DNA from 3 places in the Streptomyces sp. NPDC093600 genome. Region 2 is predicted to be linked to each of the others. Evidence: riboswitches for the same ligand, from Rfam matches in the RefSeq annotation. Region 2 holds a riboswitch; each other region holds the start of a gene.

Region 1 (10,087 bases), on a different contig from region 2:
CCGCGGGCTGGTTCCCGCGGGCGCCGGAGAGTCGTCGAACGATCTGAAAGGCTCGGGCTCATGAGCTGCGGAGAGCCGCACGAGACGGACTGCTCAGAGGTCCTGGATCATCTCTACGAGTTCCTCGACCGCGAGATGCCCGACAGTGACTGCACCAAGTTCGAGGTGCACTTCGAGGAGTGCTCCCCGTGCCTGGAGAAGTACGGCCTGGAGCAGGCGGTGAAGAAGCTCGTCAAGCGGTGCTGCGGCAGCGACGACGTGCCCACCGATCTGCGGGCCAAGGTGATGGGCCGGATCGACCTGATCCGCTCGGGCCAGGCGGTGCCCGAGCAGGACGTGACGGCGACCGCCCAGGAATGACCCCGCGGGCGTGACGCCCGACGCCGAGGAAAGGGCCGCCGCGATGTGATCGCGGTGGCCCTCGTGCGTATATCAGCTTGTATCACCCGAAGGTGCGAATCCGTCGCACCTCGCCGCCCCGGGCCGCCCGACTCGCTAGCGTGGCCGGGGTGATGGGCGTGATGGTGATTCCACGAGCGGCACGCGGGTACATCTGCTGCGCCCTGCTCGGCGCCGCCCTGTGCTGCGCGCCCGCCCTGCGCCCCGGCGCGCAGACCCCGTGGAGCACGGTGGTCCTGCTCGCCGCCCTGTACGCCGTCTGCGAACTGCCCGCCCGCTGCCGCCTCCTCAACCGGGCGCTCGGCGGCTCGCTGTTCATGGGCGCCGGCTCCTTCTTCCCCGTCCTGCTGGCCGCCGCACTGCTCCTGCCGCCCGCCGCGGCCGCGCTCACCGCGCTGCCCGGAGCGCTCGTCGCCCGGGTGGAGCAGCCCCCGGCGGCGGTACGGCGGGCCTGGCGGGCGGCCCAGCTGGTGATCGCGGTCTGGGCCGCCGGACTCGTCGCCGGGGCCCTGCGCCGCGACGACGCCCTCGGCAGCGGCCCGCACGCCCCCGACTTCCCCTACGTGCTGGTCCCGGCCGGCGCCTCCGCGCTCACCTTCTGCCTGGTCCTGACCGCCCTGGACGGCGGGATCCGGGCCACCGCCGAAGGAGTGTCCGCGCGCACCGCCTGGCGCGGTCTTCTCGGCCGGGCGCTCGCCTCGCACACGGTGCACGGGCTCGCCGGACTGATGATGGCGGTGCTCTGGCTCAGTACGTACGGACCCGTCGCCGCGCTCTTCGTCCTGCTCCCCATGTACATCTCCTGCTGGGTGTTCGCCCAGTACCACCGCGAACGGGCCGCCCACCAGGCGACGATCCGCGCCCTCGTCCAGGCCGTCGACATCAAGGACGGCTACACCCGCGGGCACAGTGAACGGGTCGGCCGCGCCTCGGTGCTGATCGCCCGTGAGCTCGGCATGGCGGAGGAGCGGCTGGAGATCCTGCGGTTCGCCGGGATCCTCCACGACGTCGGGAAGCTCGGGGTGCCGACGCGGGTGCTGAGGAAGGACGGCCCGCTGACCCCGGAGGAGCGCCGGATCATCGAACTCCATCCGGAGTACGGACACGAGATCGTGCGGGGAATCGGTTTCCTCGGGGAGGCGCGGTCGGCGATCCTGCACCACCACGAACGGATGGACGGCAGCGGGTACCCCTACGGGCTCACCGGGCAGCAGATCCCGGAGTTCGCCCGCGTGGTCGCCGTCGCCGACGCCTTCGACGCGATGACGTCGACCCGCTGCTACAGCCGCGCACGGCCGGTGGAGACGGCGGTGGCGGAGCTGGAGCGGTGCGCGGGCAGCCACTTCGACCCGCGGATGGTACGGGCGCTGGTACGGGCCCTGGACCGGCACGGCTGGCAGAAGGCGGTCACCGCCGACGAGGCCCCGCTGCCGGGCGACGGCGTCCCGCTGCCGCGCCCGCCGGCGACGACCGGCGGCGACGAGGCGGCCGGTGGGGGCGCCGTGTCCGGCTCGGGCGGGGCGCCTGGCAGCCGGGGGGCGCCCGGCGGCCGGGAGGCGCCCCGTAAGGGTCAGGCGCCCGGCACGCGGGAGACGCCCGGCACGCGGGAGGGGCCCCGTAAGGGTCCGGCGCCCGGTGCCGGTGGCGCGCCCGTCGTGCCCGTGCCGAGCACCCGGGCGCCCAAGGGGCGCCGGTGAGAGGCGGAACGGCCACCGTCCGGGCCGTCCACGGCTCGGCGCTCCTGCTCACCGCCGGCGGGTTCGCCTCGACGCTCTGGTACGGCGTCGCCCAGCCCGGCACCGCCCTCGCCTTCGGGGCCCTCATCGCCCTCGGTGAGCTCGCCCGCTGGGGCACTCCGCGAAAGCGGGGAGTACCCCCCGTACTCGAAGAGCTACGGGGGAGGGAACCCGCCCCGCTCGCCGCCGCCGGGGCGCTCGCGTACGCCCTGCTCGGCGAGAGCGGGGGCAGCCCCAGCACCCACGACGTACCGCAGATCATCGCGGTCGTCGTCGCCGGCGGGCTCGTCGGCATCGTGCCGCACGTGGCCCGGGACAAGGGCCCCGACCTCGACCACCTCGCCCGGCGCGTCCTCACCGTCTGCTTCGCCGCCCTCTGCTTCCAGCCGCTCTACAACAGCGGCTGGGTCACCCGCCATCTCGGCCAGGGCTCCTCCTACGCCCTCTTCCTGCTTCTCCTGCTCCTCCTCACCGCCCTGTGCGACGCCGTCCTCGCCGCCCTGATGCTCCGGGCCCGCACCGGGCACCCCTACGGGCCGCTGCTCCGGGACGAGCTGCGCGCCCTGATCGGCATCGGCTCCGCCGTCTGCGCCACCGGCGCCGTCATGGCCCTCGGCGTGGCCGCCGCGGGACTGTGGGCGCTGCCGGTCTTCTGCGTGCCGCTGCTGCTCACCCAGGTCTCCTTCCGCCGCTACACCGCCGTGCGCACCACCAACGGCCAGACCATCGCCTCCCTCGCCCGCGCCACCGAGATCGCCGGCTACACCCCGCCCGGCCACGCCCGCAGGGTCGCCGCCCTGAGCACCGCCGTCGGACGCGAGCTGGGCCTGTCCGGGCCCGAGCTGACCGTCCTGGAGTACGCCGCGCTCATGCACGACATCGGGCAGCTCTCCCTGGTCGACCCCGTCCCCAAGGGCGCCACGGCCCTCCTGCCGGCCGAGGAACAGCGCCGGATAGCGCTCCTCGGGGGCGCCGTGGTGCGCCAGACCGGCGTCGCGCGGGCCGTCGCCGTGGTCGTGGAACGGCAGGCGGACCCCTACCGGGAACAGCCGCTGCCCGCCCGGATCGTCCGTACCGTCAACGCGTACGACGATCTCGCGGCGGGCAGGGCCGGCGGCGCCCTGAGAGCACTGGAACGCCTGCGTCTCGGCACCGCCCACGACTTCCATCCGGAGGTGGTGGAGTCCCTGGCCAGAGTCCTCGCACGAGGCGGCGTCACCCCCCTCCCTCCTGGGTAACCCATGGGTAATGAGCGCGCGTCCAACCGGGCATGGTTGGATGCGAACAAGAGGGTGAAGCGACCGGCAGGCGGGAATCGTGAGGATCTTCGGGAAGGTACGGCATCGGCCCTCCGCCTCGTGGCGGCAGGCCACCGACCGCGCGTTCACGCTGATCGGTGACGGCCGGTACGAGGACGCGGGCGCGCTGCTGACGCGCGCGGCGGACCTGGAGCCCTGGCTCTCGGAGTCCTGGTTCAACCTGGCCCTGCTGCACAAGTTCCGGCACGACTGGGAACAGGCCAGGGCCGCCGGGCTGCGCGCCGTCGCGCTGCTCGACAAGGAGACCGGCGCTCCCGACTGGTGGAACGTCGGCATCGCCGCCACCGCGCTCCAGGACTGGCCGCTGGCGCGCCGCGCCTGGCAGGCCTACGGACTGAAGGTGCCCGGCGCCTCCGCCGGTACGGGCGAGCCCGCCGGAATGGAGCTGGGCAGCGCGGCCGTACGGCTCTCGCCCGAGGGCGAGGCCGAGGTCGTGTGGGGCCGCAGGCTCGACCCGGCCCGGATCGAGGTGCTCTCCATCCCGCTGCCGTCGTCCGGGCGGCGCTGGGGCGAGGTCGTCCTCCACGACGGCGTGCCCAACGGCGAGCGGACCACCACCGCGGGGCCCTCCTACCCCGTCTTCGACGAGATCGAGCTGTGGGCGCCCTCGCCCGTCCCCACCTGGGTGGTCCTCCTGGAGGCCGCGACCGAGGCCGACCGGGACGCCCTGGAGCAGCTCGCCGCCGACGCCGGATTCGCCGCCGAGGACTGGTCCTCCTCGGTGCGGCTGCTCTGCCGCGCCTGCTCCGAGTCGACCATGCCCAGCGCCGAGGGCGAGGGCGAGCACCTCGACCCGCACGACCACAGCGAACCGGGCCACCCCGGCCCGCTCGGGCACCGCTCACCCGGCGAGCTGTGGGTTCCCGAACGCGAGTGCGGTATCGCGGCCCCCGCCGGCCTGGTCCGCGGGCTCCTCGACGGCTGGGTCGCGGACAGCCCGGACAGCCGTGAGTGGCGGGATCTCGAAGAGGTCTGCTGACCATTGCCCGTAGGCTGTACGCGACCATCGCTGGGGTTTTGAGGAAGGCGCAGAAGCGACATGGCGCAGCAGGAGACGGACGAGCAGATCAACGACGGGTTCGTCGTGGACACGGAGGACTGCGAGGCGCGTGAGCTCGCCCACCGTGAGCGCGGCACCGCACGCCCGATCACGGTCGTCGGCAACCCGGTGCTCCACAAGGAGTGCAAGGACGTCACCGAGTTCGACGACAAGCTCGCGGCGCTGATCGACGACATGTTCGCCAGCCAGAAGGCGGCCGAGGGCGTGGGCCTGGCCGCCAACCAGATCGGTGTGGACCTCAAGGTCTTCGTCTACGACTGCCCGGACGACGACGGTGTGCGGCACACCGGTGTCGTGGTCAACCCGGTCCTCCAGGACCTGCCGGCCGACCGCCGCGTCCTCGACGACTCCAACGAGGGCTGCCTCTCCGTCCCCACCGCGTACGCCTCGCTGGCGCGCCCGGACTACGCCGAGGTGCACGGCCAGGACGCCAAGGGCAACCCGATCAAGGTCCGCGGCACCGGCTACTTCGCCCGCTGCCTGCAGCACGAGACGGACCACCTCTACGGCTACCTCTACATCGACCGCCTCTCCAAGCGCGACCGCAAGGACGCCCTCCGGCAGATGGCCGAGGGCACGCCGCGCTACGAGACCGTCCCGAACGACTGACGCGAGCCGCTTCGCGTCCGCACGGCGCGGTGGCCGGCCCATCCGACCGCCGCGCCGATCGCGTACCAGAAGAGGTCCGGCGCGTTGAACGACGTACCGAGCACGAGCCGCGCGAGTACTGTGCGCGGCCGGCGCCGCCGGCACGCCGCTGAGCTGGAACAGCTCATGCCCGTCGTTGCCGTGCCAGTGCCATGGGTGACGACCACCTTGGGGAGCATCGGCAGCGGACCATACGCCCCTCCGCCTTCATGGCCCCGGCCCCTTCCGGGAAGCCGTACCGGTGGCTCACCGAGGCCGCGCGGCTCGGCGCACGGCCCCACAGCACCCTGCTGGAAGTGGCCGAGGCGCAGCCTCCGGCCGACGTCTGCCGCCTTGGGTCTCGGGCGTGGCGAAACGGCACTGCTGCGCAGTCAGGTGCTGTCCATCGACGACGAACCGGCGGAACTCGTGCTGTCCTACTACCCCTTGAGTATTGCCCGCTCCACCGCTCTCATGGAGAGACGCAAGATCAAGGGCGGCACCCCGACGCTCCTGGCCGCCTTGGGCTTCCCGCCGCGGCTCAGCGTCGACCGGGTCTCGATTTCAGTGCCTGAGGCCACGTCCCCCGTCGCACGAGATGGGGGACGTGGCCGGCATGCAGTGGTGCCTCAGAAGTCCTCGTCCAGGTCCACCGAGCCCTCGACCGCGACCTGGTAGGCCGACGGGCGGCGCTCGAAGAAGTTCGTCAGTTCCTGGACGCCCTGGAGCTCCATGAACGCGAACGGGTTCTCCGAGCCGTACACCGGGGCGAAGCCGAGGCGGGTGAGCCGCTGGTCGGCGACGCACTGGAGGTATTCGCGCATCGACTCGGTGTTCATGCCCGGCAGTCCGTCGCCGCACAGGTCCCGGCCGAACTGCAGCTCCGCCTCCACGGCCTCCTTCAGCATGTCCGTGACCTGCTGCCGGAGCGCGTCGTCGAAGAGGTCCGGCTCCTCCTTGCGGACGGTGTCCACGACCTCGAAGGCGAAGTTCATGTGCATCGTCTCGTCCCGGAACACCCAGTTGGTGCCGGTGGCCAGGCCGTGCAGCAGGCCGCGCGAGCGGAACCAGTACACGTACGCGAAGGCGCCGTAGAAGAACAGGCCCTCGATGCAGGCGGCGAAGCAGATCAGGTTGAGCAGGAAGCGGCGGCGGTCGGCCTTCGTCTCCAGACGCTCGATCTTCTCCACCGAGTCCATCCAGCGGAAGCAGAACTGCGCCTTCTCGCGGATGGAGGGGATGTTCTCGACGGCGGCGAACGCGGCGGTGCGGTCCTCCGGGTCGGGCAGGTAGGTGTCGAGCAGCGTCAGGTAGAACTGGACGTGCACGGCCTCCTCGAACAGCTGGCGCGAGAGGTACAGCCGCGCTTCGGGGGAGTTGATGTGCTTGTAGAGCGTCAGCACGAGGTTGTTGGCGACGATCGAGTCACCGGTCGCGAAGAACGCCACCAGCCGGCCGATCATGTGCTGCTCGCCCGGTGTCAGCTTGGCGAGGTCGGCGACGTCCGAGTGGAGGTCGACCTCCTCCACGGTCCAGGTGTTCTTGATCGCGTCCCGGTAGCGCTCGTAGAAGTCCGGGTAGCGCATCGGACGCAGGGTCAGCTCGAAGCCCGGGTCGAGCAGGTTCTTGTCAACGGACATTACTGGCAGGCCTCGCAGGACTCGGGGTTTTCGAGGGAGCAGGCGACGGCGTCTTCCGGCGTCGCCTGTACGGGAATCGGGGCGGCGGCCTGGGCGGCGCGGGCGATCCGGGTCGCCGGGCGGGAGCGCAGGTAGTACGTCGTCTTCAGGCCCTGCTTCCAGGCGTACGCGTACATGGACGACAGCTTGCCGATCGTCGGCGTCTCCAGGAACAGGTTCAGGGACTGCGACTGGTCCAGGAACGGGGTGCGGGCCGCCGCCATGTCGATGAGGCCGCGCTGCGGGATCTCCCACGCCGTCCGGTACAGCTCGCGCACCTCGGCCGGGACCCAGGTGAAGCCGGCCACCGAGCCGTTGGACTCGCGCAGCGCCTCACGGGTCTGCGCGTCCCACACGCCGAGCCGCTTCAGCTCGTCCACCAGGTAGGAGTTGACCTGGAGGAACTCGCCGGAGAGCGTCTCGCGCTTGAAGAGGTTGGAGACCTGCGGCTCGATGCACTCGTACACGCCCGCGATCGAGGCGATCGTCGCGGTCGGCGCGATGGCGAGCAGAAGGCTGTTGCGCATGCCGACCGCCGCGATCCGCTCGCGCAGGGCGGCCCAGCGCTCGGGCCAGTTCAGCTCCACGTCGTAGTGGTCGGGGTGCAGGACGCCCCGGGCGGTGCGGGTCTTCTCCCAGGCCGGGAGGGGGCCGTTGCGCTCGGCGAGGTCGGCGGATGCCTCGTACGCGGCGAGCATGATCCGCTCGGCGATCCGCGTCGACAGGGCGCGTGCCTCGGGCGAGTCGAAGGGCAGCTTCAGCTGGAAGAAGACGTCCTGGAGGCCCATCGCGCCCAGGCCCACAGGCCGCCACTTGGCGTTGGAGCGCCCGGCCTGCTCGGTCGGGTAGAAGTTGATGTCCACGACCCGGTCGAGGAAGGTGACGGCCGTACGGACGGTCGCGTCGAGCCGCTCCCAGTCGATGTCACCGCCGGTCACGAAGGCGCCCAGGTTGACCGAACCGAGGTTGCAGACGGCCGTCTCGCCGTCGTCCGTCACCTCCAGGATCTCCGTGCAGAGGTTGGAGGAGTGGACCGTGTGGCCCGGCTCCGCCGTCTGGTTGGCGGTCCGGTTCGAGGCGTCCTTGAAGGTCATCCAGCCGTTGCCGGTCTGGGCCAGCGTGCGCATCATCCGGCCGTACAGGTCGCGGGCCGGCATGGTCTTGCGGGCCAGGCCCCTGGACTCGGCGGCGCGGTAGGCGGCGTCGAACTCGTCGCCCCACAGGTCGACCAGCTCGGGCACGTCGGCGGGGGAGAACAGCGACCACTCGGCGTCGGCGTTCACCCGGCGCATGAACTCGTCGGGGATCCAGTGCGCCAGGTTGAGGTTGTGCGTACGCCGCTGGTCCTCACCGGTGTTGTCGCGCAGCTCCAGGAACTCCTCGATGTCCGCGTGCCAGGTCTCCAGGTAGACGGCGGCCGCGCCCTTGCGGCGCCCGCCCTGGTTCACGGCGGCGACGGAGGCGTCCAGGGTCTTCAGGAACGGCACGATGCCGTTGGAGTGCCCGTTGGTGCCGCGGATCAGCGAACCGCGGGCGCGGATGCGGGAGTACGAAAGACCGATGCCGCCGGCGTGCTTGGAGAGCCGGGCGACCTGGTGGTAGCGGTCGTAGATGGAGTCCAGCTCGTCCAGCGGCGAGTCGAGCAGATAGCACGACGACATCTGCGGGTGGCGGGTGCCGGAGTTGAACAGCGTGGGGGAGGAGGGGAGGTAGTCGAGCCGGCTCATCAGCCCGTACAGCGCCGCGACCTCGTCCAGCGCCCGTACGGAATCGTCCTCGGCCAGCCCGGCCGCGACCCGCAGCATGAAGTGCTGGGGCGTCTCGATCACCTTGCGGGTGATCGGGTGCCGGAGCAGATAGCGCGAGTACAGCGTCCGCAGCCCGAAGTAGCCGAACCGGTCGTCGGCGGCCGGGTCGATCAGCGCGTCCATCCGGTCCGCGTGGGCGGCCACGAACGCGGCCGTACGGTCCGCGATCAGACCCTCCCGGTGCCCCACCGCCACCGACGCCGAGAACGCCACCGCGCCCTGCCCGGCGGCCTCCTCCGCGATGGTCCGGGTCAGCAGCCGGGCCGCGAGCCGGGAGTACGCCGGGTCCTCGGCGATCAGACCGGCGGCCGCCTCGGTGGCCAGCTCCCGCAGCTCCGCCTCGTCCGAGGCGGCGTTGCGGCCGCGCAGCGCCGCGGCGGCGACCTTGCCCGGGTCGGTGTCGGGGAGGTCGGCGGTGAGGTCGGTCAGGGTCCGGAGCAGCAGCGTCCCGGGTCCGTCGCTCTCGATCGCCGCGGCCGGATCGGCTGGCGCGATGGTCACGTGGGGCTCTCCCTCGCTCGGCCCGGGGGGCGGCGACGGGGAGGCGGACGGCAGGCGCACCCGTACGCGGGCGCGCTCCGTGTCCACCGGCCCACTCCGCGAGGCCCGGACGACTCTGGCACCCGGAACGGACGGACCGGGCGCACTGTCGGCAGGTGTTCGGACTCGAAGGAGCGCAAAAGCACGCCAACACACCGTTGCGGGACAGTTCCGGATTTCCACCGGATTCCCCTGCGGCGACAGCGAGCACGAGCATACATGTGGGGGGCGCTTCTCGAAGCACCCCCCACATGTAGTGGCGTTGGGTGTCGGAGCTCCTCGCCGAAGCCGAGGTGTCCGTCGTCGGGGAGACGCGCGCGGTGAGTTCGCCGGGGGCCTCACATAGCGGGCCGCCGCCTCCCCGGGAGGGGGGAAGGCGGCGGCCCGTCGGACGGCCGGTGAGGGCTCAGCAGCAGCGGAACCCCTCGCGCGGATCGGCTTCCCGCGCGTCGGTGCGGCTGCGCTCGAACTCCCGCCGGGTCATCACCTCGGCGTCCGGGTCGCAGCTTCTGGCGTGGGCGACGTACCGGTCGTAGACGGCCTCGCCGGACAGCTCCCGCACGTACCAGCGGATCGCGTGCACCGCGCGCCGCAGATGGCGGACCGTGTTCGCCGTGCTCGTGCTCATGCCGAGCCGGTCCCGGTCGGCACGTCACCCCGCGGCTCGCCCGGTGCGCTCTCCTTACGCATGCCGCCTCCGGCGCCGAGTCCGGCGGCCACCAGCTCCGCCTTCTCCTCCTTCGTGGGGAACATGCCGGCGGGCGCGACGAGTTTCGACTCGGTGTGCGGCGCCTCGGAGAGCCGGACGCCCTCCGGGTTCCTGATCGCCTTGAAGCAGACCCGGCCCGCGTCGGCGATCACCACGATGATGAGGATCGCGAACAGCGCGGACAGCACGCCGTCCACGGTGGAGTTGGTG
Region 2 (10,087 bases):
TGGAGGATGATTCCGGCGAGTCCGCGCCCGGCCTCGACGACATCGTCGCCCACGGGCTCGGTCAGCTCACCCGGGTGTACGGCACCGCGCCGGTCACCGCGGAAGCCGGGATGGAGCGGCTCGCCTCGCTGCAGCGGCAGGTGACCGGATCCGGCCGGTTCGGGATCCCGGCGATCGCGCACGAGGAGTGCCTGACCGGGTTCATGACGTTCGGGGCGACGGTCTTCCCCGGGCCGCTGGCCTGGGGTGCGTCCTTCGACCCCGACCTCGTGCGCCGGATGGCCGCCGCCATCGGCGCGGGGATGCGGCGGGTCGGCGTCCACCAAGGTCTCGCTCCGGTGCTCGACGTGGTCCGCGACTACCGGTGGGGCAGGACCGAGGAGTGCATCGGCGAGGATCCGTATCTCGTCGGAGCGATCGGCACCGCCTATGTGCAGGGCCTGGAAGGCGCGGGGATCGTGGCGACGCTCAAGCACTTCGCCGGGTACTCGGCCTCGCGCGGCGGCCGGAACATGGCCCCCGTCGCCTCGGGGCCGCGCGAGTTCGCCGACGTGCTGGTCGAGCCCTTCGTACGGGCCCTGCGCGAGGGAGGCGCCCGGTCGGTGATGAACAGCTACACCGACGTGGACGGCGTCCCGGTGGCCGCCGACGAGCGGCTGCTGACCGAACTGCTCAGGGGTGAGCTGGGTTTCAGCGGTGTGGTCGTCGCCGACTACTACGCCGTCTCCTTCCTGGAGACCCGGCACGGCGTCAGCGGATCGCGCGGCGCGGCCGGCGCGCTGGCGTTGACGGCCGGAATCGACGTCGAACTGCCCACGGCCCGCTGCTACGGCGAGCCACTGACCGGACTCGTGCGGTCGGGAAGCGTGTCCGAAGAGCTCATCGACCGGGCCGCGGAACGGGTCCTGCGGCAGAAGGCCGAGCTCGGCCTGCTCGACTGCGGCTGGGAACCCGTCGAGCCCGAGCCGGTCGACCTCGATCCGCCGGAGAACCGGGCGCTGGCCAGACTCCTGGCCGAACGGTCCACCGTGCTGCTCGCCAACGACGGCACCCTGCCGCTGCGGCCGTGCCGGGTCGCGATCAGCGGGCCGTACGCCGACGACCCCCAGTCCTTCCTCGGCTGCTACTCCTTCCCCAACCACGTCGCGCTGCCCGGTGACCTCGGTCTTGAGATCCCGACGCTCGGCGAGGCGCTCACCGCAGCCGGGTTCACGGTCACCGCGGACGATCCGGACGTGAACGTGCTGGTGCTCGGGGACCGGGCCGGCATGTTCGGCCGGGGCACCTCCGGAGAGGGCTGCGACGCCGAGACCCTCGACCTGCCCGGCGACCAGGCCGCACTCGCCTCCGCCGTGCTGGACTCCGGGGTGCCGACCGTCCTGGTCCTCGTCTCCGGACGGCCCTACGCGCTCGGCACGCTGGCCGAGCGCGCATCGGCCGTGGTGCAGTCCTTCTTCCCCGGCGAGGAGGGCGGGACGGCGCTGGCCCGGATCATCAGCGGGGCCGCGGAACCGTCCGGGCGGCTGCCCGTCTCCATCCCCCGCCAGGTCGGCGGCCAGCCCGGCACCTACCTCCGTGCCAGGCTCGGCGGGCACACCGACTGGAGCTCGGTGGACCCGACTCCGCTGTTCCCCTTCGGGCATGGGCTGAGCTGGACCAGCTTCACCTGCTCGGACCTGTCGGTGGATCCCGTCGCGGCGACGGACGGGACCGTCGCCGTTTCGGTCACCGTACGCAACGTCGGCGAGGTGGCCGGGACCGAGGTGGTCCAGCTGTACCTCTCGGACCCCGTGGCGTCCGTCGTCCGGCCGCAGCGGTGGCTCGCCGGATTCCGCAGGGTCGAGCTGCGGCCGGGCGCGGCCGCCCGGGTCACCTTCTCCGTCCACGCCGACCGCACCTCCTTCACCGGGCTCGACCTGCGAAGACGAGTGGAACCCGGGGAGATCGGCGTGGCCGTCGGACGGTCCAGCGGCGATCTTCCGCTCCGGGGCTCCTTCACTCTGGAGGGTCCCGTACGTCACCCGGGGCCCGACCGGGTGCTGTCCGTACCGGTCGAGATCGTGCCGGTTCCACCTACGGCGCCTGGCTCCGGGGCGACGGATATCGGCGTTCCCGAGCATGCGAACTGAAGGGAGTACCCCGGCGTCGCACACGCGGATTCGTTCTGCCGCGCTCTCCTCCTTCCGTGTTCTCTCTCCTGGAGGTTCAGTCATGGGCTCAACAGCCATTTCCCCACCCGCCGTCCGCCGGAAGACGGGCGGTCGCCGGACAACAGGCGCTCTGTTATCGGCCCTGGTCCTCGGCGTCCTCGGGTCGGTCGCCCCGCTCGTGCCGGCACCGACCGCACACGCCGCCGAGAGCACACTCGGCGCCGCGGCGGCGCAGAGCGGTCGCTACTTCGGCACCGCCATCGCCTCGGGCAGGCTCAACGACTCGGCGTACACGGCGATCGCGGCCCGCGAGTTCAACTCCGTGACGGCCGAGAACGAGATGAAGATCGACGCCACCGAACCCCAGCGTGGCCAGTTCGACTTCACCGCCGGTGACCGCGTCCACAACTGGGCGGTGCGGAACGGCAAGCAGGTGCGCGGCCACACCCTGGCCTGGCACTCCCAGCAGCCCGCCTGGATGCAGAGCCTCAGCGGCAGCGCGCTGCGCCAGGCGATGATCGACCACATCAACGGCGTGATGGCCCACTACAAGGGCAGGATCGCCCAGTGGGACGTCGTGAACGAGGCCTTCGCCGACGGCACCTCGGGAGCCCGGCGCGACTCCAACCTGCAGCGCACCGGCAACGACTGGATCGAGGTCGCCTTCCGCACCGCGCGCGCCGCCGACCCGGCCGCCAAGCTCTGCTACAACGACTACAACGTGGAGAACTGGACCTGGGCCAAGACGCAGGCCATGTACGCCATGGTCCGCGACTTCAAGCAGCGCGGCGTGCCGATCGACTGCGTCGGCTTCCAGTCCCACTTCAACAGCGGCAGCCCCTACCACAGCAACTTCCGCACGACTCTGCGGAGTTTCGCCGCTCTCGGCGTCGATGTGGCCATCACCGAACTCGACATCCAGGGCGCCTCGGCCACGACCTACGCCGACGTGACCAACGACTGCCTGGCCGTCCCGCGCTGCCTCGGCATCACCGTCTGGGGTGTGCGCGACACCGACTCCTGGCGGCCGGAGCACGCGCCGCTGCTGTTCAACGGCGACGGCGGCAAGAAGCCCGCCTACACCGCCGTCCTCAACGCGCTCAACGCCGCCTCCCCCGCCCCCTCGCCCGGTTCGGGACAGATCAAGGGCGTCGGTTCGGGCCGCTGCCTGGACGTGCCCGGCGCCGGCACCACCGACGGCACCCAGGTCCACCTGTGGGACTGCAACAACCGCACCAACCAGCAGTGGGCCTACACCGCCGGAGGCGAGCTCAGGGTCTACGGCGACAAGTGCCTGGACGCCGCCGGCACCGGCAACGGCGCCAAGGTCCAGATCTACAGCTGCTGGGGTGGCGACAACCAGAAGTGGCGCCTCGATTCCGACGGATCCATCGTCGGCGTCCAGTCCGGCCTCTGCCTCGACGCCGTCGCCCACGGCACCGCCAACGGCACCCTGATCCAGCTCTACTCCTGCTCGAACGGCGGCAACCAGCGCTGGACCCGCACCTGACCTGTCGCGACAGGATGGGCGCCCGACCGTGGAAGACGGTCGGGCGCCCTGCCCTCAAGGCGCTGGGTTACGGGGCGTCCACGAGGATCCGGCCGTCGGCGGGGATGCTCGCGGCGGCGCCGTTGGCGTAGGCGGACTCCACCCGGGCCTGCTCGGTCGCGTTGGGGACCGCGTTCCTGCAGGCCGTACCGGCGCTCGATCCCGACATCAGCTGCGAGCACGGGCCGGGCTTGGTGTCGGGGAGGCCCAGGCTGTGGCCGAGTTCGTGGGCGGCGATGCGGGTCTTGTCGTAGCCCTGGGCCACCGCCTGGCTGCCGAGCTCGACGCGCACCTGCCTGCCCGGACGGACGGGGCCGAGAGTGGCCTGGGGCCAGCCGGTGGTGGCCACGATCACGATCTCGGCGCGGGTGCCCGGCGCGGCCTCGACCAGCCTCACGTTGTCGACGTTGGCGTTCCATGAGGCGACGCCTGCGGCGATGGCGGACTCCCAACCGGCGGCCCGGCTGTCGTCGTAACGAAGTGTCACCACCGCAGACGCGCCCGCCGTCGACGGCAGCGACGCGGGGGCGGGGGCGGGGGCGGCGTTCGCGCCCGTCGCCGTGGACAGGACGACCGCTGCGGCTAAGGTGCCCGCTTTCAGCCATGTACAGAGCGGCATTGCTGCTCCTTCACTCGTGGGGGGCTCGGATCCCTGTCGTTATGCCCCCGCACCCCCACCCGCCATGCACCTGTCATTTTTTTCCTTCGTGAATCTCGTGAAGCCCTTATGGGCAAGGTCGTGGTGAAAGCTTCACCGGGTGAGTTCGTCCAGACTGTTCAGTGCGGTGTCGATCTCGGCCGGGGTGTTGACGACGGCGGTACCGATCCGGGTGTAGGTCGAGGTGGACAGCCGTACGCGGCGGGTGGCGGCGTGGTCGACGACCTGCTGATGGGTGTGTCCGGCCACGCTGAAACAGGTGATGCCCGCGGAGAGCTCCGAGTCGGCAGGGGTGTGCACGGTGATGCCGGGAATGCGGCTCAGTCCTTGTTTCACCCGCGTCGACAGCTGGGTGATGCGGGCGGCGACGCGTGCGCGGCCCAGCTGCTCATGCAGAGCCACCGCCACCGGCAGGGCGAAGGCATGCTCGAACGCCAGGAAACCCCCGGGCGACAAGGGCGCTGCTCCACCGCCTCCGATGAAGCTGACGAACGTGGGCCGCAGCTGGTCGAGGACGTCCGGCGCCACCCAGACCAGACCCGTTCCCCTGGGACCGAACAGCCATTTGTGCGTCCCGGCGATCACCGCGTCCGCGCCCAGGCCGGCGGCGTCCTCGTCGATCACGGCCAGCCCGTGCACGCCGTCGACGACCAGCAGGCAGCGGTCGGCGGGGCTGCGGCCTTCATTGGCCCGGCGCACCACCTCGGCCACCGCACGCACCGGCATCCGGAGCCCCGTGCTCGACTGCACCCAAGTGATTCCGACGACTCGGGTGTTCGGGCGGATCGCCTCGCCGACCGCCGCCGCGATGCCCTCCGCCGTCGCGGTGGCCGGATCGGCGAACCACGAGCCCAGCCGTACCGTGCAGCCATGCTTGTCGGCGGCCAGTCGGGCGGCGACGCGATGGGAGACGTGGTCGTGCTCGGTCAGCAGGAACTCCTGCCCCGGACGGGTCACGACGCCGTTGTAGAAGACGCCCAGCCCGATGCTCGTGCTCGCCGTCATCGCGACATCGTCGGCCCGGCCTCCCAGATACGCCGCGAGCGTCTGGCGTACCCGGAGCCAGCCGGTGGGGCCATCGGGCAGCGCAAGGCCCGCGGGCACCGAGAGAGGATCGGCGTCGACCTGTGCTGCCAGATGCTCCACCGCATCACGCACGGCCTTCGGATGCGAGGCCAGATAGAACAACGCGAGATTCGCCCATCCCGGCTCCAGGCGAAACTGCGCCCGCAAGGCGTCCCAGTCCACGCGCCCGTCGATCGTGGTGACCGGCCGCTCCCGCGGTGTGTTCACGCCTGCCGCGCCGGAGCTCGGCACGAGGGTGACCGCGACCGCTCCCGCGGATCGCGCCAGCAGATCGCGCCGACTCGTCATCGACATCCAGCACCCCTTTGTACGCGACCGGCGGAGCGACGGCGGAACGTCTGTCCGGTGCCCTTCTGGTGACGAGGTTACGCAAACCGGGCGCGGGCGCCGGCATCCCATGACCCGAACGGCCCCGGTGGAGGTGGCGTACAGCCGTAGGTCCCGAGATGCGCGGTGGCGCTGACGGCCGAGATGTGCCGACCAGCGCGACCTTCGCCGCCGCAAGGTCGATACTGCCGACACGCGGTCCGCCGAGACCGGCGAGCGCGCACACCGCACCTGGCCTGGTGACCCAGGTCGGACACCTACCTGTCAGCCCTACCAGGAGGTACCGATGAGAATGCTGATCAACGTCCCGGAGACCGTCGTCGCCGACGCGCTGCGCGGGATGGCCGCCGCGCACCCCGAACTCACCGTGGACGTCGAGAACCGTGTCGTGCTGCGGCGGGACGCGCCCGTCGCCGGGAAGGTGGCGCTGGTGTCCGGGGGCGGGTCCGGGCACGAGCCGTTGCACGGGGGGTTCGTGGGGCCGGGGATGCTCGCCGCGGCCTGTCCCGGCGAGGTGTTCACGTCACCCGTGCCCGATCAGATGGTGCGGGCCGCCGCCGCGGTGGACAGCGGGGCCGGTGTGCTCTTCGTCGTCAAGAACTACACCGGGGACGTGCTCAACTTCGAGATGGCGGCCGAGCTCGCCGAGGACGAGGGCGTCCAGGTCGCCAAGGTCCTGGTCGACGACGACGTGGCCGTGACCGACAGCCTCTACACCGCCGGGCGGCGCGGGACGGGGGCCACGCTCTTCGTGGAGAAGATCGCGGGGGCCGCCGCCGAGGAGGGCGCCCCGCTGGAGCGGGTGGAGGCGATCGCCCGGCGGGTGAACGAGCGGTCGCGGTCCTTCGGCGTCGCGCTGAGCGCCTGCAGCACGCCCGCCAAGGGCAGCCCCACCTTCGACCTCCCCGAGGGCGAGCTGGAGTTGGGGATCGGGATCCACGGCGAGCCGGGGCGCGAGCGGCGCGCGATGATGACCTCGCGGGAGATCGCGGACTTCGCCGTCGATGCCGTACTGGACGACCTGCGGCCGTCCGGCCCGGTCCTGGCGCTGGTGAACGGCATGGGCGCCACCCCGCTGCTCGAACTGTACGGGTTCAACGCCGAGGTGCAGCGGGTGCTGCACGAGCGCGGGACTCCGGTCGCCCGCACCCTGGTCGGGAACTATGTGACCTCCCTCGACATGGCCGGCTGTTCGGTCACGCTCTGCGAGGCCGACGAGGAACTGCTACGCCTGTGGGACGCGCCCGTGCAGACGCCTGCCCTCCGCTGGGGCCGGTGAGAAGGAGAGTGAGCGAAGTGACCGAAGTGATCGAGGGAAACGAGCCGGGCCGGTTCGATGCCGCGTTCTTCCAGCGCTGGCTGAGCGTCGCCGCTTCCGCCGTCGACCGTGAGGCCGACCGTCTCACCGAGCTCGACTCGGCGATCGGCGACGCCGACCACGGCTCCAATCTGAAGCGCGGGTTCGCCGCCGTGACGGACGTCCTGGAGAAGGAGCCGCCCGCCACCCCGGGGGCCGTACTCACCACGGCCGGACGGCAGTTGATCTCCACCGTCGGGGGTGCCTCGGGGCCGCTGTACGGGACGCTCCTGCGCCGCACCGGCAAGGCGCTCGGCGACGCCGGGACCGTGACCCGCGAGACGTTCGCCGACGCGCTGGCCGCCGGGGTCGCCGCCGTCGCCCAGCTCGGCGGGGCCCAGGTCGGCGACAAGACGATGCTGGACGCCCTCGTCCCGGCGGCCGAGGCGCTGCGCGAGTCCTTCGCGGCCGCCCGGACGGCGGCCGAGGAGGGCGCGCTGGCGACCGTACCGCTCCGGGCCCGCAAGGGCCGCGCCAGCTACCTGGGCGAACGGTCGATCGGGCACCAGGACCCCGGGGCCACCTCGTCCGCGCTGCTGATCGCCGCCCTCGCGGAGGTGGCCGGATGAGCGGGCAGGTCGGCATCGTTCTCGTCTCGCACAGCGCCGCCGTCGCCGCGGCCGTGGCAGAACTCGCCCAGGGCCTCTCGGGCGGCGGCCCCACCGCACCGATCATGCCCGCCGGAGGCACCCCGGACGGCGGCCTCGGCACCAGCTCCGAGCTGATCGCCGAGGCGGCGAAGGCGGTCGACCGGGGCGCCGGTGTGGCCCTCCTCGTCGATCTGGGCAGCGCCGTGCTGACCGTCAAGGCGCTGCTCGCCGAGGGTGACGAGCTGCCCGAGGGATCGCGGCTCGTGGACGCGCCCTTCGTCGAGGGCGCGATCGCCGCCCTCGTCACGGCGTCGGCGGGCGGGGACCTGGACGCCGTGGAGGCCGCGGCCTCGGAGGCGTACACGTACCGGAAGGCGTGAGCGGGCGGGCGGCGTAGCACCCGTCACGGGCCGTACCGGGAGGCGACCGTGTTGTGATGTAGCTGGTCAACGCACTAGTGTCGCAGGGCCTTGGTGTACGGGAAACCGGTGCAGTACCGGTGCGGCCCTCGCCACTGTGATCGGGAGGTCCGGCTCCACCCCCTTGGGGAGAACCCTCAGGGGAGCCACTGCACCGCCGCGGGAGACCGTCGCGGTGTGGGAAGGCGGAGTCCGGGCGGCATGACCGTCAGCCAGGAGACCGGCCAAGGTGCGTTGTCCATCCACGAGGTGCTGGAGAGGGTCTCCCAACCATGCATATCGCCGAGGGGTATCTGCCCCCTGTGCACGCGGCCGCCTGGGGCGTCGCGTCCGCGCCGTTCGTCGTCCACGGGGTCCGTGCCCTGACCCGTGAGGTCAAGGCCCATCCCGAATCCACTCTGCTGCTGGGCGCTTCCGGCGCTTTCACCTTCGTCCTGTCCGCGCTCAAGATTCCGTCGGTGACGGGCAGTTGCTCGCACCCCACGGGAACGGGCCTCGGCGCGATCCTGTTCCGGCCGCCCGTGATGGCGGTCCTGGGCACGATCACGCTGCTCTTCCAGGCGCTGCTCCTGGCGCACGGCGGGCTCACCACCCTCGGCGCCAACGTCTTCTCGATGGCGGTCGTCGGTCCGTGGGCCGGGTACGGGGCGTACCGGCTGCTGCGCCGGTTCGACGTGCCGCTGATGGTGAGCGTGTTCTTCGGCGCGTTCGTCGCCGACCTGTCCACGTACTGCGTCACCAGCGTGCAGCTGGCGGTCGCGTTCCCCGACCCCGCCAGCGGTGTGCTCGGCGCGCTGGCGAAGTTCGGCGGGATCTTCGCCGTCACGCAGCTGCCGCTCGCGGTGAGCGAGGGCCTGCTCACGGTGCTCGTGATGCGTCTGCTGACGCAGTCGAGCAAGGGCGATCTGACCCGGCTCGGGGTGCTGCTTCCCGGCGCCAGGAAGAGCGAGACCACGGAGGCGGTGGCCCGATGAGCCCGATGAGCAGGAACACGAAGATCAACGCCCTGCTGCTGCTCGCCGTCGCCGCGCTGGCGGTGCTGCCGCTGATCCTGGGGCTCGGCGACCACAAGGATGAGCCGTTCGCGGGGGCCGACGCCGAGGCGGAGGCCGCGATCACGGAGATCCGGCCCGACTACGAGCCGTGGTTCAGCCCGCTGTACGAGCCTCCGTCCGGCGAGGTCGAGTCGGCGCTGTTCGCGCTGCAGGCGGCCATCGGCGCCGGTGTCCTCGCGTACTACTTCGGTCTGCGGCGCGGACGTCGACAGGGCGAGGAGCGCGCGGCGGCGTCGCAGGGGACGCGGGCGGCGATGGGGGCGCGGGCCCCGGGCGACGAGTAGGTCGCGATGCTGCCGATCGACGCGGCGGCGCACAGCAGTCGCTGGCGCCGCCGTCACCCGTGCGAGAAGGCCGCTCTGGGCTTCGGCCTGACGCTGTGCGCGGTCTGTCTGCCGCCGTGGCCGGGCGCCGTCCTGGTGGCGACGGCCACCCTCGCGGTGCTGCTCGGTCCCGCCGGAGTGCCCGGACGTCAGCTGTGGCGGGCGTTCCGGATCCCGCTGGGCTTCTGCGTGACGGGCGCGGTGCCGCTGCTGTTCGAGGTGGGAGGGGCGCGCGGCTTCGTCGCCCTGGCGCCGGAAGGACCGCTGCACGCGGGTGAGCTGCTGCTGCGCACATCGGCCGCGTCGCTGGGCGTGCTGCTGTTCGCGTTCACCACACCCGTCTCGGACGTGCTGCCCCGGCTCGTACGGGCGGGGGTGCCGGCGCCGGTCGTGGACGTCGCGCTCGTGATGTACCGGATCAGCTTCCTGCTGCTCGACTCCATGGCCAGGATCCGGCAGGCCCAGGCCGCCCGGCTGGGGCTGACGACGCGGGCGGCCACCTGGCGCTCGCTCGCCGGGCTCGGCGCGACGGCGTTCGTACGCGCCTTCGACCGGGCGCAGCGGTTGCAGTCG
Region 3 (10,087 bases), on a different contig from region 2:
GAGGCGTACGAGCACGACGGACAGCTCACCAAGCGGTACGTCCGCGCCGCCACCCTCGCCGCCCTCGCGCCCGCGCCCGGGGAGCTGCTGTGGGACATCGGCGGCGGGTCGGGCTCGATCGGCATCGAATGGATGCGGACGCACCGCACCTGCCAGGCGGTCGCGGTCGAGAAGGATCCGGAGCGCGCCGCGCGGATCGGGCGCAACGCCGCCGCCCTCGGCGTACCGGCCCTGCGGATCGTCACCGGCCCGGCGCCCGGCGCCCTCGCCGGACTGCCCGCCCCCGACGCGATCTTCGTCGGCGGCGGGCTGACCGCCCCCGGCCTGCTCGACGCCTGCTGGGCGGCGCTGCCCGTCGGCGGCCGGCTGGTCGCCAACACCGTGACCCTGGAGTCCGAGGCGCTGCTCGCCGACCGGTACCGCAGGCACGGTGGCGAACTGGTCCGGCTCGCCGTCGCCGCCGCCGTCCCCGTCGGCGGCTTCACCGGCTGGCGGCAGGCGATGCCGGTCACACAGTGGTCCGTAACGAAAGGTTCTGAAGAGGGATGACCGTCTACTTCATCGGCGCGGGCCCCGGGGCCGCCGACCTGATCACCGTGCGCGGCGCGCGGACGCTCGCCGCGTGCGGGGTGTGCCTGTACGCGGGCTCCCTGGTCCCCCGCGAGCTGCTGGCCGAGTGCCCACCGGACGCCCGGCTCGTCGACACCGCCGACCTCGACCTGGACCGGATCGTCGCCGAGATCGTCCGCGCCCACGAGGAGGGGCACGACGTGGCCCGGCTGCACTCGGGCGACCCGTCCGTGTTCAGCGCGGTCGCCGAGCAGATGCGCCGCCTGGACGCGGTGGGGATCCCCTACGAGGTCGTACCGGGCGTCCCGGCGTTCGCGGCGGCCGCGGCGGCCCTGAAGCGGGAACTGACCGTCCCCACCGTCGGCCAGACGGTCATCCTCACCCGCATCGCCCAGCAGGCCACCCCGATGCCGGAGGGCGAGGACCTGGCGACCCTCGGCCGCAGCGGCGCGCTGCTGGTGCTGCACCTGGCCGCCCGCTACGTCGACCGGGTCGTCGACGAACTCCTCCCGCACTACGGCGCCGACTGCCCGGCCGCGGTCGTGGCGATGGCGAGCCGACCGGACGAGGTGATCCTGCGGGGCACGCTGGACGACATCGCGTCCCAGGTGAAGGCGGCGGGGATCACGAAGACGGCCGTCATCCTGGTGGGCCGCACCCTGGCTGCCACGCAGTTCCGCGACAGCCACCTCTACGACCCGGCGCGGGACAGGCACGTCTGCTGAGGCGGAGGGCCGGGGGCGGTGGTCCGGGGCCTGTGGTCCTGGCGCCGGGATTTTCCGGCTCCGGGCAGGCGCTCCGGCCACCCTGCGGCCCGCGAACAGCACCGCGGGGCCGGTGCGTCCTCGGTGGACGTACCGGCCCCGCGGGGGCGCCTCAGGTGTTGGGCCGCTTGCCGTGGTTCGCGCCCTTCTTCTTCCTGGCGCGTCGCTTGTTGCCTCGCTTCGACATGGGCACAGACCCTTTCGATCGGGACTCTTGCCCTCGCGAGTCTAGGATCGCCCGGCCCGCCCCGCATGTCGGCACCATGAGCACCCCACCGGCTACCCGCGTCCCGGCCCCCGCGGCGCGGAGCGGCCCACCACCGTGCCCGCGCGGTCGACGCAGACGACGTCGACCACGACCGGAGCGCCTCGCAGCACGGCCAGGGCCTCGTCACGGGCGGTCGCCGCCACCAGGTCCCCGAGGGGGACGCCGGCCGCCTCGCACAGCCGGAGGGCCTCCAGGCCCGTGTTGGCGCCGGCGATCCGCGCGGCCAGGTCCTCGGACGCGCCGCCCGAACGGGCCAAAGCAGCAAGAAAGCCCTTGTCGACCTGGGAACGGGCGGAGTGGAGGTCGAGATGCCCGGCCGCCAGCTTGGAAAGCTTGGCGAAGCCGCCGCAGATCGTCAGGCGGTCGACGGGGTGGCGGCGGACGTACTTCAGGACGGCGCCCGCGAAGTCGCCCATGTCGAGCAGGGCGATCTCGGGCAGGTCGCAGAGCGTCGTCACGGTCCGCTCGGACGTGGAGCCGGTGCAGCCCGCCACATGGGTCAGACCGGCCGCCCGCGCGACGTCGACACCCCGGCGGATGGAGTCGATCCAGGCCGAGCAGGAGTACGGGACGACGATCCCGGTCGTGCCGAGGACGGACAGGCCGCCGAGGATGCCGATGCGCGGGTTCCAGGTGGAGCGGGCGATCTCCTCGCCGTGGTCGATCGAGACCGTGATCTCGACGTCACCGGAGGCGCCGTGCGCGGCGGCCACCTCCGCGACGTGCTCGCGCATCATCCGGCGGGGCACCGGGTTGATCGCCGGTTCGCCGACGTCCAGGGGCAGGCCGGGCAGGGTGACCGTGCCGACGCCGGGCCCGGCGCGGAAGACGACGCCGGAACCGGCCGGGAGGATCCGTACCGTCGAGCGGACCAGCGCGCCGTGGGTCACGTCCGGGTCGTCGCCCGCGTCCTTCACGATCCCCGCCATGGCGTGGTCGCCGGTCCGCTCCTCGGCCGCGAGCGCGAACGCCGGCCGGTCGCCCTTAGGGAGGGTGATCGTGACGGGGTCCGGGAACTCGCCCGTGAGCAGGGCCGTGTACGCCGCCGTGGTCGCGGCCGTCGCACAGGCGCCGGTCGTCCACCCGGGGCGCAGACCCGTGTGCTTGAGTTGGGCCTCGCGCCCGCCGCCGGAACTCATGAACGGACTCCCATGCACGTACTCATACTCGGGGGCACGACCGAGGCCCGCGCACTGGCCGAGGCGCTCCACCCCTGGACACGGGTCACCAGCTCCCTCGCCGGGCGGGTCGCGCGGCCCCGGCTGCCGGTGGGCGAGGTCCGCGTCGGCGGGTTCGGCGGCGCGGAGGGCCTCGCGGACTGGCTGCGCGCGCACCACGTGGACGCGGTCATCGACGCCACCCATCCCTTCGCACGGACCATGAGCTTCAACGCGGCCCGGGCGGCCGCCACCGCCCATGTTCCCCTGCTGGCCCTGCGCCGTCCCGGCTGGGTCCCGGTCGAGGGCGACCGCTGGCACTCCGTCGCCTCCCTGGAGGAGGCCGCCGCCGCGCTGCCAGGCCTGGGGGCGGAGCGCGTGTTCCTGACGACCGGCCGCATGGGCCTCGCCGCCTTCGCGGCCTGCCCGCAATGGTTCCTGGTCCGCTCGGTGGACGCCCCCGCCCCACCGATGCCGGCGCGCACCGAAGTCCTCCTGGACCGGGGCCCCTTCACCCTCCCCGGCGAACGCGCCCTGCTGAGCCGCCACCGCGTCGACCTCCTGGTGACCAAGGACAGCGGCGGCGCCGCGACGGCCCCCAAACTCCAGGCGGCCCGCGAGGCCGGCGTCCCGGTCCTCATCGTCCGCCGCCCACCCGTACCGGAGGGCGTCCCGGTGGCCACGACCGTGGAGGAGGCGGCCGCGTGGGTGCAGGCGAAGGACACGGCCGGTACCAGGCGCGGCGTCAGCACTCGTCCGTAACCCCTGTCCTCTCCCGGCTCCCTGCCCTCTCCCGCCCGGAACCGATCAGCGGTGGCTCTGACCGGGGCGACCCGGACGGTACGGCCGTCCGGGTCGCTGTCCGTGCCTCGGTCGCCCCGCTGGGGTCAGCCGTACCGCCTCGGGGTCCAGGTGATCGTCCGGCCGTCGGCGCGTTCCACCGCGCGGGTCTGGGACGAGCCGATCAGGAGCAGGGTGCGCATGTCGACCTCCGACGGCTCCAGCGTCTTCAGGGTCACCACGCGGACCGACTGCTCAGGGCCGCCGACGTCCCGGGCCACCACCACCGGGGTCTCCGGGGAGCGCAGTTCGAGCAGCAGGTCGCGGGCGGCCGCCACCTGGTGGGTGCGGGACTTCGAGCCCGGGTTGTAGAGCGCGAGGACCAGGTCCGCCTCCGCCGCCGCCCGCAGGCGCCCGGCGATCACGTCCCAGGGCTTGAGGCGGTCGGAGAGGGAGATCGTGGCGTAGTCGTGGCCCAGGGGCGCGCCCGCCGCCGCGGCGGCCGCGTTGGCCGCGGTGACGCCGGGCAGGACGCGTACGGGCACGTCCGCGTACTGCGGCTCGGAGGCCACCTCCAGTACCGCCGTCGCCATCGCGAACACCCCCGGGTCGCCGCCCGAGACGACCGCGACCCGCCGGCCGCGCCGCGCCAGGTCCAGGGCGAACTCGGCGCGCTCGGACTCCACCTTGTTGTCGGAGCCGTGCCGCCGCTGGCCGGGCCGCAGGGCCGGCACCCGGTCGAGGTAGGTGGTGTAGCCGACCAGGTCGTCGGCGTTGACCAGGGCGCCGCGCGACTCCGGCGTCAGCCAGGGCGCGCCCGCCGGTCCGGTGCCGACGACGACGACCTCGCCCCGCTCCCGGGACTCGGGGGCGACGGCGTCGATACGGGAGGGCAGCACGGCCACCGAGAAGTACGGGACGGACTCCGGGTCGACCTCGGCGAGTTCGGAGATCCGCTCCCCGGCCATGAACGCCCGCTCCACATAGCGCGCGTCCTCCAGGCGGCCCGCCCGCTCCAGGGCGCGCCGCACGGCCGGGAAGGTCCGGCCCAGCTTCATCACGACCGCCGAGTCCGTGCCCGCGAGCCGGGCCGTCAGCTCGTCCTCCGGCAGCGTGCCGGGGATGATCGTCAGGACCTCCTCGGCCTCGCACAGCGGCTCGCCGAGCCGCGCGGCGGCCGCGCTGACGGAGGTGACACCGGGGATGACGGTCGTCTCGTAGCGGTGTGCCAGACGCTTGTGCATGTGCTGGTACGAGCCGTAGAAGAGCGGGTCGCCCTCGGCGAGGACGGCGACCGTGCGGCCCGCGTCCAGGTGGGCGGCGAGCCGCGCCGCCGCCTCCTCGTAGAAGTCGTCGAGCGCGCCGCGGTAGCCGCCGGGGTGGTCGGTCGTCTCCACCGTGAGCGGGTACATCAGCCGCTCCTCGATGTGGTCCTCGCGAATGTGCTCCGCCGCGATGGACCGGGCGATGGACCGGCCGTGCCGGGCCGAGTGGTACGCGATCACGTCGGCGGCGGCGATGGCCTTCACGGCCGCCACCGTCATCAGGTTCGGGTCGCCGGGCCCGAGGCCCACGCCGTACAGCTTTCCGGTCACCACGGTCATGCCTGGATCTCCGCTTCGTGAGCGATCGCGTTGATCGCGGCGGCCGTCATCGCGCTGCCGCCGCGCCGGCCCCGTACGACGAGGTACTCGAGGCCCAGCTCCTGGGCGGCGAGGGCGTCCTTGGACTCGGCGGCGCCGATGAAGCCGACCGGTATGCCGAGGACGGCGGCGGGCTTCCCGGCGCCCTCGGCGATCATCTCCAGGAGGTGGAAGAGCGCGGTGGGGGCGTTGCCGATGGCGACGACGGAGCCTTCGAGGCGGTCGCGCCAGAGTTCGAGGGCGGCGGCGCTGCGGGTGGTGCCGAGCTCGGCGGCGAGCGCGGGCACGGAGGGGTTCGAGAGGGTGCAGATCACCTCGTTGTCGGCGGGCAGCCGCTTACGGGTCACCCCGCTGGCGACCATCTGCGCGTCGCAGAGGATCGGGGCGCCGGCGCGCAGGGCGGCGCGGGCGCGGGAGACGACCTGCGGCGAGTAGGCGATATCGCGTACGAGGTCGGTCATGCCGCAGGCGTGGATCATCCGTACCGCGACCTGGGCGACATCGGCGGGCAGACCCGCGAGGTCCGCCTCGGCGCGGATCGTGGCAAAGGACTGGCGGTAGATCTCCGCGCCGTCCTTCTCGTAGGCGAACATCGTGTCGTTCTCGCTCATCTCGTTGTGCGGGCGGTGGTGCGGGCCGTTGCGACTGCTTCGGTGAGGCTTGTACGGGGCGTGGGGACGCCGTCGACCAGATAGGCGCCCTCGTCGGTGGCGACGACGTCCACCCAGGTGCCGTGGGGGCCCTGGGGGTGGCCGCAGCGGCGGGCGCAGCCGGAGAAGTGGACGGGGAGGCCGGCGGAGCGCCCGGGTACGGCGTCGGCGCGGTCGTCGGCGAGGGACTTGGCGCAGCCGGGGGTCGCGTCGGCGCGGACGTCGGCCAGGGACTTGGCGCAGCCGGGGCGTCCGGTGCAGGCGCCGACCCCGGCCCAGGGGGAGCCGGGGTCCGTGATCAGCCCGTACGCGTCGAGCTCGCGCAGCCGTCGCGCCGCGGCCGTCCGGTCCGGGAAGCCGGTGACGACGGCGCCCCGCCAGGGGGTGAGCCGCACCTCTCCAGCGGTGGCGGCCAGGGCGCGCAGCTGTTCGGCCGTCAGCCGGCCGAGGGGCGCCAGGACGGAGACGGCGCTCTCGCCGAGCACCCCGGGCGCGGGGGGTTCGCCGTGCGGGAGTTCCGGCGCGGGTACGGGCTCGGCCGCGATCCCGGCCCGGGCGAGCGCCCCGGTCAGGTCCGGCTGGTGCCCCTCGGGCAGCTCACGGACCCGCCAGGCGCCGTTCCCCGCGGCTCGGGCGGCGGCCAGGAAGGCCTCGGCGGCGGCGAGCGCGGCGCGGGGCGCGTCGTCGGCGCCCAGCTGGAAGACCTGGTCGCCGACCCGGAGCCGTACCGTCGGCCCTGCTGCGATCAAGGTCACATCTCCGCCGAGACCGGCCACGTCCCCCCGGCCGTCGTCCAGGACGAAGAGGAAACGGCCGGAAAGGGCCGCCGTCCCCTCCCGGGCGCACAGCAGCGCGTCCAGCTGGCGCGCCCACAACTGCACGTCACCGCCGCTGAGTCCGTCCAGTCCCGCGGCCGGTGAGGCCACCACGTTCCGGACGCGTTCATGGGTCGGGGACGGCAGGAGGCCGGCCGGTGCCAGCAGCTCCGCCAGCTGCGCGCCGCAGCCCTCCGCGAGGCCCCGCAGCTCCACGTTTCCCCGGGAGGTGACACTGACCCGGCCGTCGCCAAGGACCTCCGCCACGGTGGCCAGGACCTCCACCTGGCGAGCCGTCAGCAAGCCTGCGGGCAGGCGGAGTCGGGCCAGGCGGCCGTCGTCGGCGGGGTGCAGCCGGAGCGCCCCGGGGCAGGCGTCGCCACGGTCCCGTATGACGGGTTCGCCCGGGTTGGGCGTGGTGGGTGGGGTGGGCGGCATGGCGGCGAGCATACCCACGTGAATCCGCGTGCCCACCGGGTGTGATCCGGCCAACCCCCCGGCCTGGCGGGGGCAGGATCTACTATGCAGAACGGCATGGGGTCCCAGGGCCCCGGGGAGGAAGCCCGGTGAGAATCCGGCGCGGTCCCGCCACTGTGAGCCAGGTCGCACCAGCGTCCCGGTGAGTCAGGAACTCCCGCCGTCCACACGACCACCCGGGGCGCGGACAACCCCGAGGAAGGCCTGCGCTCGCATGCGAATTCTGTTGCTGTCGCACTCCGACACCGACCTGCTCAGCGCCCGCGCGGCCGGCGGCCCGGTGGCGTACCGGTTCGCCAACCCCTCGCGCCTCGCCCCCGACGACCTTCCCGGTCTCCTGGACGGCTCGGACCTCGTCGTCGTACGCCTCCTCGGCGGCCTGCGGGCCTGGGAGGACGGGCTGCAGACGCTGCGCGCCGCCGGGAAGCCGCTGGTCGTGCTCTCCGGCGAACAGGCGCCCGACGCCCAGCTCATGGAGACCTCCACGGTCCCGATCGGCGTCGCCACCGAGGCGCACGCCTATCTCGCCCACGGCGGCCCCGGCAACCTGGAGCAGCTCGCCCGGTTCCTCGCCGACACCGTGCTGCTCACCGGCCACGGCTTCGAGGCCCCGGCCGCCGCCCCCACCTGGGGCCCGCTGGAGCGCACCCCCCGGAGGACCGACGGCCCGACCGTCGCGGTGCTCTACTACCGCGCCCACCACATGAGCGGGAACACCGCCTTCATCGGCACCCTCTGCGACGCCGTCGAGGACGCCGGAGCCCAGGCCCTGCCGCTGTACGTGGCCTCCCTGCGCGCCCCCGAACCCGAACTGCTCGCGCGGCTGCGCGGCGTCGACGCGATCGTCACCACCGTCCTCGCCGCCGGCGGCACCAAGCCCGCCGAGGCCCAGGCCGGCGGCGACGAGGAGGCCTGGGACGCGGGCGCGCTCGCCGCGCTCGACGTACCGATCCTGCAGGCGCTCTGCCTCACCGGTTCGCGTACGGCCTGGGAGGAGAACGACGAGGGTCTCTCCCCGCTCGACGCCGCCAGCCAGGTCGCCGTCCCCGAGTTCGACGGCCGGCTCATCACCGTGCCGTTCTCCTTCAAGGAGATCGACGAGGACGGGCTCCCGGCCTATGTCGCCGACGCCGAGCGCGCGGCCCGCGTCGCCGGGATCGCCGTCCGCCACGCCCGCCTGCGGCACATCCCGAACGCCGAGAAGCGCCTGGCCCTGGTCCTCTCCGCGTACCCGACGAAGCACTCCCGGATCGGCAACGCAGTCGGTCTCGACACCCCCGCCTCCGCCGTGGCGCTGCTGCGCCGGCTGCGTGAGGAGGGCTACGACTTCGGACCCGAGGACGAGATCCCCGGCCTGGTCTCCGGCGACGGCGACGAGCTGATCTACGCGCTCATCGAGGCCGGCGGCCACGACCAGGACTGGCTCACCGAGGAGCAGCTGGCCCGCAACCCCGTCCGCATCCCGGCCGCCGACTACAAGCGCTGGTACGCGACGCTGCCGCAGGAGCTCCGCGAGCAGGTCGAGGAGCACTGGGGGCCGCCGCCCGGCGAGATGTTCCTGGACCGCTCCCGCAATCCCGAGGGCGACATCGTCCTCGCGGCGCTGCGCCGCGGGAACCTGCTGATCCTCATCCAGCCGCCGCGCGGCTTCGGCGAGAACCCGATCGCGATCTACCACGACCCCGATCTCCCGCCGTCCCACCACTATCTGGCCGCCTACCGCTGGATCGCGGCCTCCCAGGCCGACGGCGGGTTCGGCGCGGACGCCATGGTCCACCTCGGCAAGCACGGCAATCTGGAGTGGCTGCCCGGCAAGAACGCCGGTCTGTCCGCCGCCTGCGGCCCGGACGCGGCGCTCGGCGATCTGCCGCTCGTCTACCCGTTCCTGGTCAACGACCCGGGCGAGGGCACCCAGGCCAAGCGGCGCGTCCACGCGACGCTCGTCGACCACCTGGTGCCGCCGATGGCCCGCGCCGACTCCTACGGCGACATCGCGCGCCTGGAGCAGCTCCTCGACGAGTACGCGCAGATCTCCTCCATGGACCCGTCGAAGCTGCCGGCGATCCGCGCCCAGATCTGGACGCTGATCCAGGCCGCCAAGCTCGACCACGACCTGGGGCTGGAGGACCGGCCCGACGACGACGGCTTCGACGACTTCCTGCTGCATGTCGACGGCTGGCTCTGCGAGGTCAAGGACGCGCAGATCAGGGACGGTCTGCATGTGCTCGGCGGGGCGCCGGAGGGCGAGGCGCGGGTCAACCTCGTCCTGTCGATCCTGCGCGCCCGGCAGATCTGGGGCGGCACGCAGGCGCTGCCGGGCCTCCGCGAGGCCCTGGGCCTGGACGAGTCGGCGGCGACGCTGCGGACGGCCGACGAGGCGGAGGCGAAGGCGCGCGAGCTGATCGAGGCGATGGAGGCCGCGGGCTGGTCCGTGGACGCCGTCCCGGCGGTCGCCGACGCGTACGGCCCCGAGGTCGTGGCCGTCCTGCGCTTCGCGTGCGAGCAGGTGGTGCCGCGGCTCGCCGGCACGACCGACGAACTCACCCACGCCGTCCACGCGCTGAACGGCGGCTTCGTACCGGCGGGCCCCTCGGGCTCGCCGCTGCGCGGCCTGGTCAACGTGCTGCCGACCGGCCGCAACTTCTACTCGGTCGACCCCAAGGCCGTGCCCTCCCGCCTCGCCTGGGAGACCGGCCAGGCGCTCGCCGACTCCCTGCTGGAGCGCTACCGCACCGACAACGGCGAATGGCCGACCTCCGTCGGGCTCTCCCTGTGGGGGACGAGCGCGATGCGCACGGCGGGCGACGACGTGGCGGAGGCGCTGGCCCTGCTGGGTGTCCGCCCGCTGTGGGACGACGCCTCGCGCCGGGTCAACGGCCTGGAGCCGGTGCCGCTGGAGGAGCTGGGCCGCCCGCGCATCGACGTCACCCTGCGCATCTCGGGGTTCTTCCGTGACGCGTTCC

Evidence for each region. A riboswitch is a leader RNA that binds a small molecule or an ion and turns the genes downstream of it on or off. The one in region 2 is predicted to bind cobalamin.
Region 1: linked by a shared signal. The riboswitch ahead of ACIRB4_RS04655 (ribonucleoside-diphosphate reductase subunit alpha) and the one ahead of ACIRB4_RS18180 (energy-coupling factor ABC transporter permease) in region 2 are both predicted to bind cobalamin.
Region 3: linked by a shared signal. The riboswitch ahead of cobN (cobaltochelatase subunit CobN) and the one ahead of ACIRB4_RS18180 (energy-coupling factor ABC transporter permease) in region 2 are both predicted to bind cobalamin.

Annotation. Positions count from the first base shown of each region.
Region 1 covers NZ_JBIWIU010000001.1:942,911-952,997, forward strand. The annotation lists gene ACIRB4_RS04615 (sigma-70 family RNA polymerase sigma factor) at 1-64, shown strand, start outside; gene rsrA (mycothiol system anti-sigma-R factor) at 61-360, shown strand; gene ACIRB4_RS04625 (HD-GYP domain-containing protein) at 513-2,096, shown strand; gene ACIRB4_RS04630 (HD-GYP domain-containing protein) at 2,093-3,373, shown strand; gene ACIRB4_RS04635 (hypothetical protein) at 3,453-4,433, shown strand; gene def (peptide deformylase) at 4,494-5,123, shown strand; partial or broken gene ACIRB4_RS04645 (UTRA domain-containing protein) at 5,336-5,714, shown strand; gene ACIRB4_RS04650 (ribonucleotide-diphosphate reductase subunit beta) at 5,771-6,781, opposite strand; gene ACIRB4_RS04655 (ribonucleoside-diphosphate reductase subunit alpha) at 6,781-9,129, opposite strand; cobalamin riboswitch at 9,262-9,402, opposite strand; gene ACIRB4_RS04660 (YbdD/YjiX family protein) at 9,575-9,796, opposite strand; gene ACIRB4_RS04665 (carbon starvation CstA family protein) at 9,793-10,087, opposite strand, start outside.
Region 2 covers NZ_JBIWIU010000006.1:344,928-355,014, reverse strand. The annotation lists gene ACIRB4_RS18215 (glycoside hydrolase family 3 N-terminal domain-containing protein) at 1-2,129, shown strand, start outside; gene ACIRB4_RS18210 (endo-1,4-beta-xylanase) at 2,212-3,660, shown strand; gene ACIRB4_RS18205 (snapalysin family zinc-dependent metalloprotease) at 3,728-4,318, opposite strand; gene ACIRB4_RS18200 (aminotransferase class V-fold PLP-dependent enzyme) at 4,451-5,605, opposite strand; gene dhaK (dihydroxyacetone kinase subunit DhaK) at 6,057-7,049, shown strand; gene dhaL (dihydroxyacetone kinase subunit DhaL) at 7,058-7,696, shown strand; gene ACIRB4_RS18185 (PTS-dependent dihydroxyacetone kinase phosphotransferase subunit DhaM) at 7,693-8,097, shown strand; cobalamin riboswitch at 8,172-8,380, shown strand; gene ACIRB4_RS18180 (energy-coupling factor ABC transporter permease) at 8,409-9,110, shown strand; gene ACIRB4_RS18175 (energy-coupling factor ABC transporter substrate-binding protein) at 9,116-9,475, shown strand; gene cbiQ (cobalt ECF transporter T component CbiQ) at 9,482-10,087, shown strand, end outside.
Region 3 covers NZ_JBIWIU010000009.1:1,069-11,155, forward strand. The annotation lists gene cbiE (precorrin-6y C5,15-methyltransferase (decarboxylating) subunit CbiE) at 1-549, shown strand, start outside; gene cobM (precorrin-4 C(11)-methyltransferase) at 546-1,295, shown strand; gene ACIRB4_RS21750 (50S ribosomal protein bL37) at 1,447-1,521, opposite strand; gene ACIRB4_RS21755 (cobalt-precorrin-5B (C(1))-methyltransferase) at 1,614-2,741, opposite strand; gene ACIRB4_RS21760 (cobalt-precorrin-6A reductase) at 2,754-3,521, shown strand; gene ACIRB4_RS21765 (precorrin-2 C(20)-methyltransferase) at 3,647-5,143, opposite strand; gene ACIRB4_RS21770 (precorrin-8X methylmutase) at 5,140-5,775, opposite strand; gene ACIRB4_RS21775 (cobalamin biosynthesis protein CobG) at 5,790-7,097, opposite strand; cobalamin riboswitch at 7,167-7,300, shown strand; gene cobN (cobaltochelatase subunit CobN) at 7,339-10,087, shown strand, end outside.